DNA from 2 places in the Citrobacter tructae genome. Region 1 is predicted to be linked to the other one. Evidence: predicted binding sites of a transcription regulator. Region 1 holds the regulator's gene; the other holds the start of a gene.

Region 1 (4,545 bases):
ATTATTCATGTGCCGTTTAACGATCTGCATGCGGTTAAAGCGGTGATGAACGATCACACCTGCGCGGTTGTCGTCGAACCGATTCAGGGCGAAGGTGGCGTCATGGCCGCAACACCGGAATTCCTACAGGGCCTGCGGGAGTTGTGCGATCAACATCAGTCATTGCTAGTATTTGATGAAGTGCAGTGCGGGATGGGGCGTACCGGCAATCTGTTTGCCTATATGCACTACGGCGTGACGCCGGACATTCTGACCAGCGCCAAAGCCCTCGGCGGCGGCTTCCCGGTGAGTGCCATGTTGACCACTCAGGAGATTGCTTCTGCGTTCCATGTTGGTTCGCACGGCTCGACCTACGGTGGTAATCCGCTGGCCTGCGCGGTTGCAGAGACGGCGTTTGACATCATCAACACGCCGGACGTGCTGGAAGGTATTCAGGCCAAACGTCAGGAATTTGTTGCGCATTTACAGAAAATCGATGCTCAGTATGACATTTTTAGCGATATTCGCGGCATGGGGCTGCTGATTGGCGCGGAGCTGAAGCCGCAGTTCAAAGGCCGGGCGCGCGATTTCCTCTACGCGGCTGCCCACGAAGGGGTGATGGTACTGAATGCCGGCCCGGACGTGATGCGTTTTGCGCCGTCGCTGGTGGTAGAGCAAGCGGATATCGATGAAGGGATGCAGCGCTTCGCGCAGGCGGTCGCGAAAGTGGTGGGTTGATCGCCTGTTTGCCGGAAAAGCACAGTTCAGCGGCGACATCCGGCAAACAGTGTTAGCCCTTCATATCCCGCAATCGTCGGCTTAGCCAGATACCGTGGTGCGGGCGCTGACGCCATGCAACAGAAGAAATGGTGTGCATAGTGTTCAGATGACCCAAAATGCGCTGCAGATGCTGTTCCAGAGTGCTTAACGGACCGTGGGATAGCATCTCCGGTGATTCGAGAATATTCACATCGCCGGAGCTTCCCGGCCCGTCATATTCCAGCCGCTGCTGACAGCGCTGAATTGCAATTTCACAGGACTCCAGATACCGCTGCGCCAAATCCGGCGTCAACATTGTGTGTTCTCGTGCCAGCGTGGTCATCGCGTTGATATGCTCGACGATGAACTGGCTGTGCGTGACCCACAGTTTCATATCGGCCAGGTAATGCGAATTAAATCCTGGCTCCTGCATCGCTTGGTTGAGTGAGTTAAACAGTGTGTTATGTGCCTGATTGACCCGCATACGCTGATACGCGAGCGGTGTTGCCTGCGGATCGTTGCTGAGGATCAGGCGAATGGCTTCCTGATCGGATTCCAGCGCATCGTGGGCGTTTTTGCGCAGCAGGCCGCTCTGCCACTGCGGCCACAGCCAGAGTGTGCCGCCAAAGGCAATCAAACAGCCCAGCACCGTATCGACAAAGCGCGGCACGATAAACTGCTCCCCGTTCAGCGTCAGCAACTGCAGGGTATATACCGCCGTGACTGTAAAGCCGACGGTGGCCCAGCCGTAGTTTTTGCGCATGATCAGATAACTGCCGAGGGTGATGACCAGCATGGCCGCCAGCGTAAATCCTTCCGGAATATGAAAGTGCAACGTGACGCCAGCAATCACCAGCCCGACGAGCGTACCTACCGAACGATGCAAAATACGTACCCGCGTTGCACCGTAGCCGTTTTGCGTGACGAACAGGACCGTCATCAGGATCCAGTAAGGTTTTGGCAGGTGTAAGGCGCTGCCCATCAGGCTGGCGATGCTCAACATGACGCTGATGCGTCCGGCATTACGCAGCGCCGGGGATTTCAACGACAGATAGTTTTTCAGGGCAGGGAGCAACGGCAATCGGCGCTGTTTGTCGGCCATCAAATCTCGGGCGTACAGTGGACGCTGAGTGCGTAGCACGCGGGCAATACGGCTAAAGTGCCAGTAGCAAAACTGCCCGACCGGGTTGTCCGGATGCTGGTTAGCAATTTTCTCCAGCGTGCCAATCTGTTTCTCCATGGAAAAACGCGTAGGCAAGCGATGATACAGAATGTCATCTGCCAGCACGCGCAGGCGGGCGGCGACGGTGCGCGCGTTCCAGCGAATCACCTGCTCCGCGTGGCTACGCTCGACCAGCTTTTGCACCTCTTCCGGTTGATGCAGGCTAACGGAAATATGTTCCTGCAAATCCAGTGCTTCCTGAAAGGACCGCAGCAGGCGTTTGTACTCGTTATTGCGATGCGCCGAAAGCATGTGCATTTGCTGATAACACTGGGTGATCAGATCCACGGCTTTTTGCTGGCGAACCAGCAGCGGGGGTAACGCTTTTTCGGGATCGACGTGCTGGGTTAGCAGGCTATATTTTGCTTCACAATAATCGGCCAGTTCGCGGTACAACAAGCTGAGCGATTCCCGCAGCGGCTGTTCACGCCACAGCCAAAACCAGAACCAGTTGAACGCGCCGTACCACAACGTACCCAGCGCATAGATCAGCAGCGGCTCCCAGATGGGCATATTCCCGGCCAGACTTAGCGTGAAAATCGCCGCGATCAGTGAGGCTGGCAGTAATCGAGCATGCAGAGGGCCCAGCTCTGCGGTTACGCCGAGAACCAGTGTCAGGCCGGTGAGGATTAGCGGAAGCGGTATGGTCTGCGCCAGCAGCAACTGCATGATCAGGCTGCACCCGGCAAACAGCGACGCGCCAATAACTAAGCGTTTGAAAAAGCGCTTATGCGGGGTATCAAGACCGGCAATGTTACAGCAGGCAGGGACGAGGGAGAAAAGCAGCCCCAGATGAAGCTGACCGATGATAAGACCGACAGCCACGGGCAAACACAGCACCAGGGTTTGTCGTAGTGCGTAGTTGATCTCGGGGTGATAAATCAGTCTTCGCCACATCGGTGTAAACAAGAATGGCGCATTACCCGGTAACGCGCCATTTCGATGAGGTTAACGCGTGCCGTAGACGACGATCGTCTTACCGTGCGCGGAGATCAGGTTCTGATCTTCCAGCATCTTCAGGATACGACCAACAGTTTCACGGGAACAGCCAACGATCTGGCCAATTTCCTGACGGGTGATTTTGATCTGCATGCCATCCGGGTGGGTCATAGCGTCAGGTTGCTTCGCCAGGTTCAACAGGGTCTGGGCGATACGACCAGTGACATCCAGGAAGGCAAGGTTGCCCACTTTTTCGGACGTTACCTGCAGACGACGAGCCATCTGGGAAGACAGGCGCATCAGAATATCCGGGTTAACCTGGATTAATTGACGAAATTTTTTGTATGAAATTTCAGCGACTTCACATGCGGTTTTGGCACGTACCCAGGCGCTACGTTCCTGGCCTTCTTCAAACAGGCCTAATTCACCAATGAAATCGCCCTGATTCAGATAAGAGAGGATCATTTCTTTCCCTTCTTCATCTTTGATCAGCACTGCCACTGAGCCTTTAACGATGTAATACAACGTTTCCGCTTTTTCACCCTGGTGAATCAGCGTGCTCTTCGATGGGTACTTATGAATATGGCAATGAGACAAGAACCATTCGAGAGTCGGGTCTGTTTGCGGTTTGCCAAGCACCATGCGCGGTTATCCTCTGTTATAAGCTGTCTCCAGAGCCAGAAAACGACGCTGCCTCTGGGGTTGCAAAAATATGTTTCCCGCTACCTGGGAAAGGGGCTGCTAAAAAGTGAACTGCAGCCTGTAATGTGATGTCCTCTGCATACATGCAGTACGTCTATGTAATACTGTAGCATCCTGACTGTTTTAGCATAGCTTTCGCCGTGTGTCTCCTGGTGTCTCGCTTCAGCATGATGCAGGTCGCCTTCCGTTGCGAGAATTGTTATGTACGCGTAATCTGTCAGGAAAATTGAAACATTGGAGTTACGAAATATGCAAGCGCGTGTAAAGTGGGTTGAGGGGTTAACCTTCCTCGGTGAGTCCGCCTCTGGCCACCAAATCTTGATGGACGGTAACTCTGGTGATAAAGCGCCGAGCCCGATGGAAATGGTGCTAATGGCTGCGGGTGGCTGTAGTGCGATTGATGTGGTGTCGATCCTGCAAAAGGGTCGTCAGGATGTGACCAACTGCGAAGTGAAACTCACTTCCGAACGTCGTGAAGAAGCGCCGCGTCTGTTTACCCATATTAATCTGCATTTCATCGTCACCGGTAACGATCTAAAAGACGCGTCAGTGTCCCGCGCAGTAGACCTCTCGGCGGAGAAGTATTGTTCCGTGGCGTTGATGCTAGAAAAAGCGGTGAATATTACCCATTCCTATGAAGTGATTGCGGCGTAATTTCTAATGCCGGATGAGCCTAGCGCTATCCGGCACAAACACCGCTTACTCTATTTTCTTCCCTTCCATCAGCCGTTGGACCAGCGGCAGCATGATCAGCTCCATTGCCAGCCCCATTTTGCCACCCGGCACCACTAATGTATTGATGTGAGAAATGAATGAGCCCTGCAGCATAGCCAGTAGCCAGGGAAAGTCGATACCTTCCAGATTACGAAAATGGATAACAACAAAGCTTTCATCCAATGACGGAATGCTTTTTGCTGCAAAAGGGTTAGAGGTGTCGACCGTCG
Region 2 (4,545 bases), 200 kb from region 1:
CCACCTCTTCGATGGTTTCTTCACCGGTAGCGATGGTGCCTGCGTTGATGTCCATCAGATCAAACCAACGATTTGCCAGTTCGGTACGCGTCGCCATTTTAATTACCGGTACCGCCATCAGACCGTATGGCGTGCCGCGTCCAGTCGTGAACACCTGCACGGTTATCCCGGAAGCGACCTGCTGTGTGCCGCAGATAAAATCACTGGCGGGGGTGGCGGCGTAAATCAGTCCGCGTTTGGTTGGGCGCTGTCCCGGCGACAATACTTCGACGATGGCACTCTTGCCTGACTTGGCAATGGAACCCAGTGCTTTTTCTACGACGTTTGCCAGCCCGCCTTTCTTGTTGCCCGGAGACGGGTTGGCGCTGCGGTCAGTTTTGCCCATATCGAGATAGTTATCGTACCAGGCCATCTCTTCCAGTAGACGTTTACCCACTTCTTCGTTAATTGCACGCGGGGTCAGAAGATGGATTGCATCGCGCACTTCGGTAACTTCCGAGAACATCACGGTTGCGCCGCAACGCACCAGCAGATCGGACGCGTAGCCCACTGCCGGGTTAGCCGTTACGCCAGAAAATGCATCGCTGCCGCCACACTGCATGCCAACCACCAACTCCGATGCGGGGCAGGTTTCACGCTGGCGCTGATTGAGTTTTGCCAGATGGCGCTCGGCAACCTGCAAAATATCTTCAACCATCGATTGAAAGCCCACGTGTTTTTCATCCTGCAGGCTGACAATGCTGGCGCTGTCCACCGGAATACTTTTCACATCATGCGTGCCTTCCAGCAGGCGTTCCGGCTGGAGTTTTTCGCAGCCAAGGCCGATAACCATCACCTCTCCACCGAAGTTCGGGTTCAGGGCAATATTATGGATAGTGCGAATCGGCACGATAGCGGCCGGGGCATTGATTGCCACCCCGCAGCCATACAGATGGTTCAGCCCGACCACGCCGTCAACGTTCGGGTATTTGGGCAGCAGATTGCGCTCAATAATTTTCACCACATAATCCACCACCCCTGCCACACAGTGCACGCTGGTGGAGATACCGAGCAGGTTTTTGGTGCCAACGCTGCCGTCTGCATTACGGTAGCCTTCGAAGGTGTAGCCTTCCAGAGGTGGAAGCGGCTCCGGCACTTTAGTTGCCAGCGGCAGCGTCTCCAGCGGCGGGGCTTTGGGCAGCTCAACCATTGATTCATCAATCCAGCTACCGCGTGCGATGTCGCGAACGGCGTAGCCGATCACTTCGCCATAGCGCACAATTTCGCCGTGAACAGCAATATCCGTGAGTGCCACTTTATGGCCCTGGGGAATATGTTCAATCAGCGTCAGTCCGTCCGGGAAACGCGTCCCGGCTTTCAGACCATTGTCATTGACAATAATCGCCACATTATCTGTGTCGTGTACTTTAATATAAAACGCCGTTGGCGATTCTTGTCTAATTTCGATATCGGCCATTGTCCAGTACTCTCCAGCCAGGTGGTGATAATAGATATATATTGAATCTAATTATAGGTAATAAAGACTCAGTGTCGTGAAATAAGAATGTCAGGAGTTTAAATTTAAGAATGTGACCGATATCACTTAATGCCAGCAATGCAGCACCACCATGGGTACCAATACTTAAATGTGTGCATTAGCGCCCATGGTTATGTGCATTTGCACAAAATAATATTTTAACAAGCTGTCTTAAATGAGCAATTGCACAATGATTAACAATGCCGTGCTGATTATACTGAATCACGGTTTAATAGCGACTGATAAATAACAGCGTCATTTATTTTCCTGTGATTTATCATCGAACACACCCTCAAAAATAATAAAAAAATTATTTATGTGTCTGAGGCAAATAGAATGATACTGGATACGGTTGTAGAGAAAAAGAAAGGTACGCACACTCGATATTTAATATTGCTGATAATATTTATTGTCACCGCCGTTAACTATGCGGACCGCGCGACGCTGTCTATTGCCGGTACTGAAGTGGCAAAAGAGCTGCAGCTCAGCGCTATATCAATGGGTTACATTTTCTCCGCCTTCGGCTGGGCCTATTTGCTGATGCAGATCCCCGGCGGCTGGTTGCTTGACAAGTTTGGTTCGAAGAAAGTCTATACCTACAGCCTGTTCTTCTGGTCGTTGTTTACCTTCCTGCAGGGCTTTGTCGATATGTTCCCGCTGGCCTGGGCGGGGATCTCAATGTTTATCATGCGTTTTATGCTGGGCTTCTCGGAAGCGCCTTCCTTCCCGGCTAACGCCCGTATTGTTGCGGCCTGGTTCCCGACCAAAGAGCGTGGCACGGCCTCTGCGATTTTTAACTCCGCGCAGTATTTCTCGCTGGCGTTGTTTTCACCGCTGCTGGGCTGGCTGACCTTCGCCTGGGGCTGGGAACATGTCTTTACCGTGATGGGTGTGATTGGCTTTGTGTTAACCGGCCTGTGGGTAAAGTTCGTTCACAACCCAACCGACCATCCGCGTATGTCGCCGGAGGAGCTGAAGTTTATTGCGGATAACGGCGCCGTGGTTGATATGGACCATAAAAAGCCGGGTAGCGATGCCGAAAAAGGCCCGAAACTGGATTACATCAAGCAGTTGCTCAGCAGTCGGATGATGTTAGGTATCTTTTTCGGTCAGTATTTCTTAAACACCATCACCTGGTTCTTCCTCACCTGGTTTCCGATTTACCTGGTGCAAGATAAGGGCATGTCAATTCTGAAAGTGGGGATGGTAGCTTCTATTCCGGCACTGTGCGGTTTTGCTGGCGGTGTGCTGGGCGGGTTGTTCTCTGACTATCTCATTCGTCGAGGTTGCTCGCTGACCTTTGCACGTAAGCTGCCTATTGTACTGGGGATGCTGTTGGCATCGACGATTATTCTGTGTAACTACACCGACAGTACGGTGCTGGTGGTGGCGCTGATGGCGCTGGCATTCTTCGGTAAAGGTTTTGGTGCATTGGGTTGGCCGGTTATCTCTGACGTGGCACCGAAAGAAATTGTTGGGCTGTGCGGCGCGCTGTTTAACGTCTTCGGCAACGTGGCTTCTATCGCCACCCCGCTGGTGATTGGCTACATCGTTAGCGAGCTGCACTCCTTTAATGGCGCACTGATTTTTGTAGGCTGTTCTGCGCTGATGATGATGGTTTGCTACCTGTTCGTGGTGGGCGACATCAAACGTCTGGAACTGCGGAAGTAAGTCACGACTAACTTAAGGTAATGAAAATGGATAACGCGATTTTCCCGAACAAATTTAAAGCAGCCCTTGCGGCGCAAGACATCCAAATTGGCTGCTGGTCCGCACTGGCAAGCCCGATCAGTACCGAAGTTTTAGGTCTGGCCGGTTTTGACTGGCTGGTGCTGGACGGCGAACATGCGCCAAACGATATCTCGACGTTTATCCCACAGCTGATGGCGCTGAAAGGCAGTTCCAGCGTGCCGGTTGTGCGTGTGCCGACCAACGAACCGGTGATCATCAAGCGTTTGTTGGATATCGGGTTCTATAACTTCCTGATCCCGTTTGTTGAGACCGAAGAAGATGCGGTGAACGCCGTGGCGTCTACTCGTTATCCGCCGGAAGGTATTCGCGGCGTGTCCGTTTCCCACCGCGCCAATATGTTTGGCACCGTGCCGGACTACTTCGCGCAGTCCAACAAAAACATCACCATCATCGTGCAAATCGAAAGCCAGCAGGGCGTTGATAATGTGGATGCGATTGCTGCAACCGAAGGCGTTGACGGTATCTTCGTCGGTCCAAGTGATTTGGCCGCCGCGTTAGGTCACCTGGGGAATGCTTCTCACCCTGATGTGCAGAAGGCGATTCAACACATCTTTGCCCGCGCGAAAGCACATGGTAAGCCAAGCGGTATTCTGGCTCCGGTCGAGGCTGATGCACGTCGCTATCTGGAGTGGGGCGCGACGTTTGTTGCCGTTGGCAGCGATCTCGGCGTGTTCCGCTCGGCGACCCAGAAACTGGCTGATTCCTTTAAGAAATAACCACCATCGACAGTATAGAGAGATAAAGACATGACAATGAAAGTAGGTTTTATTGGTCTCGGTATTATGGGTAAGCCAATGAGTAAAAACCTCCTCAAGGCAGGTTACTCGCTGGTGGTTGCTGACCGTAACCCGGAAGCGATTGCGGAAGTGATAGCTGCAGGCGCAGAAACGGCGACTACGGCGAAAGCCATTGCCGAGCAGTGCGACGTGATCATCACTATGCTGCCAAACTCTCCGCACGTGAAAGAAGTGGCGCTGGGTGAAGGTGGAATCATTGAAGGCGCAAAACCGGGCACCGTGCTGATCGACATGAGTTCCATCGCACCACTGGCGAGTCGTGAAATCAGTGACGCGCTGAAAGCGAAGGGTGTGGATATGCTGGATGCGCCGGTGAGCGGTGGCGAACCGAAAGCGATCGATGGCACCCTGTCGGTGATGGTTGGCGGTGATAAAGCGATTTTCGACAAGTACTACGATCTGCTGAAAGCCATGGCGGGTTCGGTGGTGCATACCGGTGACATCGGCGCTGGTAACGTCACAAAACTGGCAAACCAGGTG

What was found. Region 1 encodes CRP, which controls carbon source genes, mostly activating them, when cyclic AMP is high. Its sites were predicted from a motif close to ATGTGANNNNNNTCACAT; they were not measured.
Region 2: a site for CRP is predicted at 1,567-1,584, ahead of garD (galactarate dehydratase). Genes of this name have one in related genera too.

What each region holds. Positions count from the first base shown of each region.
Region 1 is NZ_CP038469.1:3,801,174-3,805,718, forward strand. Features, by position in the region: gene argD (bifunctional acetylornithine/succinyldiaminopimelate transaminase) at 1-717, shown strand, start outside; gene E4Z61_RS18800 (YccS/YhfK family putative transporter) at 770-2,857, opposite strand; gene crp (cAMP-activated global transcriptional regulator CRP) at 2,909-3,541, opposite strand; gene E4Z61_RS18810 (OsmC family protein) at 3,851-4,255, shown strand; gene E4Z61_RS18815 (phosphoribulokinase) at 4,301-4,545, opposite strand, start outside.
Region 2 is NZ_CP038469.1:4,001,038-4,005,582, forward strand. Features, by position in the region: gene garD (galactarate dehydratase) at 1-1,456, opposite strand, end outside; gene E4Z61_RS19910 (MFS transporter) at 1,853-3,187, shown strand; gene garL (2-dehydro-3-deoxyglucarate aldolase) at 3,214-3,984, shown strand; gene garR (2-hydroxy-3-oxopropionate reductase) at 4,015-4,545, shown strand, end outside.